Regions from separate parts of the Bradyrhizobium sp. S3.12.5 genome, predicted to be linked through region 2. Evidence: riboswitches for the same ligand, from Rfam matches in the RefSeq annotation. Region 2 holds a riboswitch; the other holds the start of a gene.
What was found. Region 2 has a riboswitch for S-adenosylmethionine ahead of metX (homoserine O-acetyltransferase MetX). Riboswitches for the same ligand answer to the same signal wherever they lie in the genome.

Region 1 (4,414 bases), on a different contig from region 2:
GCGGACATATTCCATCGCGTAGTTGCGATAGGCCTTTTCAAGCCGCGGCCTCGGCCAGCTCGCGACAGGCAAAGCCGGGGCGGTCTTCGCGTCGAACAGCGGTGCTTCGAGATGCCGAGCGAACACCAGGCGCTGGTCGAGCTCGAGCGGATGGTCGTATTGATGGTAGTAGCCTTCGAGCCCATCCTGCCCATCAACGCTCTGCTTGGTGCAGACGAAGCCCAGGCGGAGATCGCCGAGCGCGACGCCGTTGTTGGCGTGCCAGCCGCGCAGCATCGCGCGCGAGACTTCGCCCGGCACGCCGCAGATCGCAGTGCCCTTCCAGATCCAGCGCGGCGGCGGATAGCGGATCCAGGCTTTGGTGTCGCTCTCATACATGTATTCGACGTGGACGCCGCCGATCCAGTTGGAGAGATAGTGATATTGCGCAGCCGCCACCGCCGGCGGCAAATGGCTGAGCCCTAGCTTTTGCAAGCCGGGCAGAAAGCGCTCCTGCTGCTGGCGGCGGAACACGCGGAAGACGAATTCGGCCGCGTCCGCCGTGCCGCGTCGGGTGACGACGGTAAGGATCAGGCCGGTGAAATAAGCGTGGTAGAGGTCGGCGACCGCGCGCCAGCGTTTCCATTGAGCTTCTTGCGCGGAATCTGGTGCGGCAGTCATGTTCGCTCCCGGCTTGTTGTTTTGCGGGAGTGTGTCATCGCGGATGGGGCGGCGCAACCGGACACGCACTCGCTGTCATCGCCCGGCGGAGACCGGGCGATCCAGTATTCCAGGGACGGCTGTGATTGAATCGATGGGCCGCAGCGTACTGGATTCCCCGCCTTCGCGGGGAATGACGGCGGAGGACGCGGATGCAGCTACACCCGAAAGTGCTTGCTCAGCTTCAGGCCCTGCGCCTGGTAGTTGGAGCCGATGCGCTGGCCGTACATGGCGTCGGGGCGTGACAGCATCTTCTCGTAGACGAGGCGGCCAACGATCTGGCCGTGCTCGAGGATGAACGGCACTTCGCGCGAGCGCACTTCCAGCACGGCGCGCGCGCCTTGGCCGCCGGCGCCGGCATAGCCGAATCCGGGATCGAAGAATCCGGCATAATGCACGCGGAATTCGCCGACCAGCGGATCGAACGGCACCATCTCCGCGGCGTAATCGGGCGGTACCTGCACCGCCTCCTTCGACGCGAGGATATAGAACTCGCCGGGATCAAGGATCAGGCTGCCATCGGGACGCGCCGAGATCGGCTCCCAGAAATCTTCCACCGCATAGCCGGAGCGACGATCGACATCGACCACACCAGTGTGGCGCTTGGCGCGGTAGCCGACGAAGCCCGTGCCCTTCGCGCCCGAGAGATCGACCGAGACGGCGACGCCGCCGGCAAGATCCGCATCGTCGACATCGACGAGGCGCTCGGACGCATGTAACGCATCGAGCTCGTCGGCGTCGAGGATGGCGTCACCGGTGCGGAAGCGCACCTGTGACAGCCGCGAGCCCTCGCTGACCAGCACCGGAAACGTCTTCGGGCTGATCTCGGCATAGAGCGGACCGTGATAGCCGGCGCCGATCATGTCGAAGCGGCGGGTGCCGTCGGCGATCACGCGGGTGAAGACGTCGAGCCGGCCGGTCGAGCTCTTGGGGTTTGCGGCAGCGACGATCTCCGGCGGCAACGCAAGGCTTTCGAGCAGCGGCACAATGTAGACGCAGTTGGTCTCCAGCACCGCGCCGTCGGCGAGGCTGAACTCGTGCAGCTTCAACTGGTCGATGCGCTCGGCAACGGTGGCGCCGGGGCCGGGCAGGAAGCTCGCGCGCACGCGATAGGCGACGTCGCCGAGGCGCAGGTCGAGGCTCGCCGGCTGGATCTGGCTTTCGACGAAGTCGTAGGCAGGCAGGATGAGGCCCGCCTCCGCCATCGCCGCGATCATGCGGTCGGGCAGGATACCATTGGCGTCGGCGGCAACCGTGAACGTCAATCGGGGGTCCTCGTCAGGGGTCGGATGCATCCGGACATGCCGAAGATACAGTTTTTTACGGCTAGCCGATGGCTGTCTTGACGGAAAGGGCATTGCGGAATATGAGCATGACTTATCCCGTGGTGATTTGAGCCGGCCGGCTTGCAGCCACGTTAAATAAGTCGCTAAACAGGCCGGGGACCTCTGTGATCCCGGCCCGTGGAGATATCCAGGCCGGTTTTTTTTGTGACCATTTTCGATGGTCACGCAGAGGAGATCCTATGTCGAAGTCCCCGGCGTCCACCACGCAATACCGTCCCGAAACCCGCCTGGTTCATTCCGGCACCCTGCGCTCGCAATATGGCGAGACGTCGGAGTCGCTGTTCCTGACCCAGGGCTACGTCTACAACAGCGCCGAGGAGTGCGAGGCGCGGTTCAAGGGCGAGGACCCCGGCTTCATCTATTCGCGCTATTCGAACCCGACGATCGCGATGTTCGAGCGCCGCATGATCGAGCTCGAAGGCGCCGAGGCTGCGCGCTCGGCGGCAACAGGCATGGCCGCGGTGACGACCGCGATCCTGGCGCCGCTGAAGGCCGGCGATCACGTGGTGGCATCGCGCGCGCTGTTCGGGTCGTGCTTGTACGTCATTCAGGACCTGCTGCCGCGCTACGGCATCGAGACCACGCTGGTCGACGGAGCCGATCTCGACCAGTGGCAGCGTGCGCTGAAGCCGAACACCAAGACGTTCTTCCTGGAGAGCCCGACCAATCCGACGCTCGACGTGCTCGACATTCCCTCGATTGCCGAGATCGCGCATAGCGGCGGCGCGCGGCTCGTCGTCGACAACGTGTTCGCCACCCCGATCTGGCAGAGCCCGCTCGCGCTCGGTGCCGACGTCGTGGTCTACTCCGCGACCAAGCACATCGACGGCCAGGGCCGTTGCCTCGGCGGCATCATCCTGTCCTCGGAAGCCTTCATCGCCGAGCACATCCACAACTTCATGCGCCAGACCGGACCGTCGATCTCGCCGTTCAACGCCTGGGTTCTGCTCAAGGGCCTGGAGACGCTCGGCGTGCGCGTGCGCGCGCAGACGGAGACCGCGGCGCGCATCGCCGACGTGCTGGCGAGCCATCCGAAAATTTCGCGGCTGGTCTATCCCGGCCGCGCCGATCATCCGCAGGCGGCGCTGGTGAAGAAGCAGATGCGCGGCGGCTCGACGCTGGTCGGCTTCGAGGTCAAGGGCGGCAAGCAGGGTGCGTTCCGCGTGCTCAACGAGCTCAAGCTTGCGAAGATTTCCAACAATCTCGGCGACGCCAAGAGCCTCGTCACGCATCCGGCCACCACGACGCATCAGCGACTGAAGCTGGAAGATCGCGCCGCGCTCGGCATCAGCGAAGGGTTTATCCGCTTCTCGGCCGGGCTCGAGCATGCGGATGATCTGATCGAGGATCTGACCGCGGCGCTGGAGAAGGCGTAGGGAGCTAAGAGCTCGGTCTCGTAGGGTGGGCAAAGCGAATGCGTGCCCACCATTCACGACCTCGATGCCGATAGATGGTGGGCACGGCGCGCGAAAAGCGCGCCTTTGCCCACCCTACCGGCTATTCGCCTCTACATCGGCCGGTACGTCCGCACGTCCGCGGGCACGTTCACGCCCAGCTTGATCTGGCCGACGGAGCGGATGATGTCGTCGCCGAGCAGCTGGGCGAAGCAGGCATAGCCCCAATCGTTCATGTGCAGGCCGTCGGCAATGACAAAGCTCTCGACCGGGAGCGCCTGCTTCTCGTGCCAGTCGCGCATCACCTCGAAGCGCGGGAAGATGCCGACGTGACGAAGCTCGGCGATCTTGCCGAGCAGCTTCACCATCTTGCTTGCGCTTTCGGGACGCTCGGTGACGCGCGGTGAATATTGCGGGTCGACCAGCACGACGTCGGCATCGCCGGCGGCCTGGATGCGGGTGATGCCGTCCTCGACTATCTTGGCGGTGTCGCCGGGATCGAGGTTGCGCAGCACGGCGTTGGTGCCGACCTGCCAGATCACGAGATCCGGATGCACGTCGATCACCTCCTTCTGGAGGCGCTTCATCATCTCGGGCGCATCCTCGCCGCCGACACCGGCATTGACGACGGTGATGTTGGCGGTGGGATATTGCCGGCGCAGCTGCGCGGTGAGACGGTTCGGATAGTTGAAGTCCGGCGAGCTCGCGCCGTAGCCCGCCGTCGACGACGAGCCGAACGCGACGATCACGACAGGCTTGCCGGCAACGAGCTTGGCCGCGACATGCGGCAGCGAGCCCATCGCCTTCGAGCCGCCCTTCGGCGCAAGACACGGCACGCGGCTGAAAATATCGCCAGCGGATTTCGCGACCTGCTTCACCTTGTCGATGGCGCGCGAGGTGAGGCCGCGCTGCTCGGTAGCCTGCTGACTGGTCGCGGCGACCGTGGTCTGGGATGGTGATGCCGGTGCGGGATTA
Region 2 (4,414 bases):
GCTCGGAGATCGAGAATCTCGACAATTGGCGCAAGCAGTGCCGTGCCAATGCCGAGCAATTCGAGGCGCTCGGCTCCGCCGAGGTCGCAAAAGTCACCCGCGAGGCGCCGAGCCGGATTCCATTCCTGGTGAAGGACCCGCGCGGCCACGCCGATTTCTACGCCGCGCTGGCGCGGCACGATTCCAAGGGTTCGGCCAACACCATGCGCGGCTTCCAGGGCGGCCGTCCCTCGATCTACACCATGACGGATGCGATCAGAGGCGTGGCAACGCCGGCATTGATCATCTGCGGCGACGAGGATGATCCGTGTGTGGGGGCTAGCCTGTTCCTGAAGAAGCATCTGTCGGCAGCGGGGCTCGCGATGTTTCCGAAGTCCGGTCACGTGCTCAATCTCGAAGAGCCCGCGCTGTTCAACGCGAGCGTGGAGCGGTTCGTGACGCTGGTGGAAGCGGGACGGTGGCCGGTGCGCGACCCAAGGTCGGCGGCGGCGCATTAGGGCGAAGGCGTTGGCTCGCACTCCGTCATTGCGAGCGCAGCGAAGCAATCCAGAATCTTTCCGCGGTGGGATTCTGGATTGCTTCGCTCCGCTCGCAATGACGATAAATTACTTCCCCTGCCCGCGGCTCAGCAAAAACACGCCCTGCTCGCCGAACAGATTCCAGACCCACCATGGCAATCGCAGCCGCAGCGGACGGCCGTAGAGGTCGAGCGCTTCGGCACGCTCCATCTTGACGCCGATGGTGTCGCAGAGCTCGACGAAATCCTTGATGGTGCAGAAATGGATGTTGGCGGTGTCGTACCAGCTCGCCGGCAGATTCTCCGTGCGCGGCATGTGGCCGCCGACCAGGAGCTGCAGGCGCATCCGCCAGAAGCCGAAATTGGGGAACGACACGATGGCGCGGCGGCCGATGCGCAGAAGATTCTCCAGCACGACCTTGGGCTGGCGCGTCGCCTGCAGCGTCTGCGACAGGATCACGTAGTCGAAGGCGTCGTCGGGATAGTTGACGAGGTCGGTGTCGGCGTCGCCCTGCACCACCGCGAGGCCTTTTGCCACGCAGCGGTTGACGCCCGCGCGCGACAGCTCGATGCCGCGGCCGTCGATGCCGCGGGTCTCCAGCAGCTGAAGCAGATCGCCCTCGCCGCAGCCGACATCGAGCACTTTCGAGCCCGGCTTGACCATCTCGGCGACCAGCAGATGGTCGGCGCGAAACGGGCCGGACTGCTCCGCAGCGAGGCCGTTGAGCGGCAGCACTTCCTGTACAGACATCGCTAGCCGTCCTTGTCAGTCATTCCTGGTCAGTCATTCTTGCCGGTGAGCCCGCGCGCCTTGCCTGCCGATTGCAGGAAGGCGCGTGAGATGTCGAAGAATTCAGGCACGTCGAGCAGGAAGGCGTCGTGGCCGCGATCGGTCTCTATCTCGGCGAACGACACCCGCGCACTCGACGCATTCAGCGCATGCACCAGCGCACGCGATTCCGAGGTCGGGAACAGCCAGTCGCTGGTGAAGGAGACCACGCAGAAGCGCGTCTCGATTCCGGCGAACGCCTTTGCCAGCACGCCGCCGTGATCGCCGGCAATGTCGAAATAATCCATCGCGCGCGTGAGATAGAGATAGGAGTTGGCATCGAAGCGCTCGACAAAGGACGACCCCTGGTAGCGCAGATAGGACTCGACCTGGAAATCGGCATCGAACGAGAAGGTCGGCAGCTCGCGGTCCTGCATGCGGCGGCCAAACTTGCGATGCAGCGCGGCGTCCGAGAGATAGGTGATGTGTGCAGCCATGCGCGCGACCGCGAGGCCGCGATGCGGATGGATGCCCTGATCGGCGTAGGCGCCATTGTGCCAATCGGGATCGGCCATCACGGCCTGACGACCGAGCTCGTGGAAGGCGATGTTCTGTGCCGAGTGCCGCGTCGAACAGGCAATCGCCAGCGCCGAGTAGACGCGCTTGGGATAGGCCGCAGTCCATTGCAGCACCTGCATGCCACCCATCGAGCCGCCGACGACCGCGAACAGCGTGTCGATGCCGAGCCGGTCGATCAGCATCGCCTGCGCCCGCACCATGTCGGGGATGGTGATGACGGGGAAATCCAGGCCCCACACCTTGCCGGTGGCGGGATTGATCGAGGCGGGCCCGGTCGAGCCCATGCAGCCGCCGATCACGTTGGAGCAGATGATGAAGTAGCGGCTGGGATCGAGCGGACGGCCGGGGCCGACCAGCGTCTCCCACCAGCCGGACTTGCCGGTGACGGGGTGCACATTGGCGACGTGCTGATCGCCGGTCAGCGCATGGCAGATCAGCACGGCGTTGGACCGATCGGCGTTGAGCTCGCCATAGGTCTTGTAGGCGATCTGGAACGGGGTGAGATCGATGCCGCAATCGAGCCGCAGCGGCTGGTCGGCGCCGAACTGCGCGACCTCCGAACTCGGATGATCGACCTCATGCGACCGATCGTCGGCACTGATCGCGGGACTGGGGACAGACTTGACGCCAACCATCTCTGACCATCGACCTCGTTTGCGATCGGACTTCAGATCGCGACTGACATCAGGCCATGAAAAACCCGGCCTGAACGATAGGTTCGGCCGGGATCGGAAGTGTCCCCGGCCTGTTTAGCGAGTTTTTTAACGTGGCTGCAAGCCGGCCGGCTCAAATGACCACGGAACAGGCAAAAACCTACCGGCTTGGGCGCTTTTCGTCAAGTCGCGGTTCGGATGAGCCAAATTCGCTCCCGTGCTGCCAGCCGACGCGGGCCTGACTTCTCTTCGCATTTCTCTTTGCTTTCGCCGCCCATCCTGCCTAATCAGAACCTCGACCACAGCCTCTCAACAGCACGTCGCAGATATGTCCCAACGTCCGCCCGCGCCACCATCACTTCAGGAATTGCGCAAGGAGATCGACGCAATCGACGAGGGCATGCATCGCCTGCTGATGCAGCGCGGCGACATCATCGACCGCCTGATCCAGGTGAAGCAGACCCAGGAGGTCGGCTCGGCGTTCCGCCCGGCGCGCGAAGCCTCCATGATGCGTGACATCGTGCAACGCCATCGCGGCATCCTGCCGCTCGACACGGTCGAGAGCATCTGGCGCGTCATCATCTCCACTTTCACCTATGTCCAGGCGCCGTTCTCGGTGCATGCCGACGTCTCGGTGAGCGAGCCGGCGATGCGCGATTCCGTGCGCTTCCATTTCGGCTTCACGGTTCCTTACGTCGCGCATTTCAGCGCGCAGGCCGCGGTCGAAGCGGTGGCGAAGTCCAAGGGCGATCTGGCGCTGGTCTCGGCGACCTCGAGCCGCACGCCGTGGTGGCTGGAGCTGGAAGCGGACGGCGCGCCAAAGATCATCGCGCGGCTGCCCTTCGTCGAGCGTGCCGACCATCCGGCCGCGCTGCCCGTTTTCGCGGTCTCTCGCGTCGCCGACAGCGCCGTGGTGACGGAGGTCGAGACCTTCAGCGTGCGGGTATCAGGATGGAACGCCGAGGTGGCACGCGCCCTGTCGCCGCTCGCCGAGATCGTGGCGGTGCCCGATACCGCCTTCGACGGCGCGGCGCTGCTGGTCTCGGTCACGAGCGCCACCAGCATCGACAAGATCAAGGCTGCCCTGATCGAGGCAGGGGCCTCGGTGCGCTCCACGGCCCTCGTCGGCAGCCACGCAACGCGCTATACGGTGCCCCCGACCGGGTCGAAATCGTAAATCGCGAACAGACGTCGCGAGCAGACTTGGCCTATCCGGAGTTGAAGATGTCCCGCCCCGTGCCGAATCCCGGCATTCTCGATATTGCGCCCTACACGCCCGGCAAGAGCCCGGTCGCGGAGCCGGGCCGCAAGGTATTCAAGCTCTCGGCCAACGAGACGCCGTTCGGACCTTCGCCCAAGGCAATCGAGGCCTTCAAGCGCGTCGCGGATCATCTGGAAGACTATCCGGAAGGCACCTCGCGCGTGCTGCGCGAGGCGATCGGCCGCTCTTTCGGGCTCGATCCGAACCGCATCATCTGCGGTGCCGGCTCGGACGAGATCCTCAACCTGCTCGCCCACACCTATCTCAGCCACGGCGACGAGGCGATCTCGACCACGCACGGCTTCCTGGTCTACCCGATCGCGACCATGGCGGTCGGTGCCAGGAATGTGGTCGCGGCGGAGAAGAACCTGACCTGCGACGTCGACGCCATCCTCAAGGCGGTGACGCCGAAGACGAAGCTGGTCTGGCTCGCCAATCCCAACAACCCGACCGGCACCTATATCCCGTTCGACGAGGTCAAGCGCCTGCGCGCCGGCCTGCCGTCGCACGTGCTGCTGGTGCTGGACGCCGCCTATTGCGACTACGTCTCGCGCAACGACTACGAGATGGGGATCGAGCTCGTCGCCACCACAGAGAATACGGTGGTGACGCACACCTTCTCCAAGATCCACGGC

Region 1: another riboswitch for S-adenosylmethionine. It lies ahead of ABIC09_RS28620 (O-succinylhomoserine sulfhydrylase); the one in region 2 lies ahead of metX (homoserine O-acetyltransferase MetX).

Annotation. Positions count from the first base shown of each region.
Region 1 covers NZ_JBEPRF010000022.1:124,493-128,906, reverse strand. The annotation lists gene ABIC09_RS28630 (hypothetical protein) at 1-660, opposite strand, end outside; gene ABIC09_RS28625 (2'-deoxycytidine 5'-triphosphate deaminase) at 858-1,994, opposite strand; SAM riboswitch at 2,074-2,153, shown strand; gene ABIC09_RS28620 (O-succinylhomoserine sulfhydrylase) at 2,225-3,421, shown strand; gene ABIC09_RS28615 (SGNH/GDSL hydrolase family protein) at 3,553-4,414, opposite strand, start outside.
Region 2 covers NZ_JBEPRF010000001.1:380,455-384,868, reverse strand. The annotation lists gene ABIC09_RS01810 (alpha/beta fold hydrolase) at 1-497, shown strand, start outside; gene metW (methionine biosynthesis protein MetW) at 606-1,268, opposite strand; gene metX (homoserine O-acetyltransferase MetX) at 1,298-2,500, opposite strand; SAM riboswitch at 2,594-2,673, opposite strand; gene ABIC09_RS01795 (chorismate mutase) at 2,847-3,695, shown strand; gene ABIC09_RS01790 (pyridoxal phosphate-dependent aminotransferase) at 3,743-4,414, shown strand, end outside.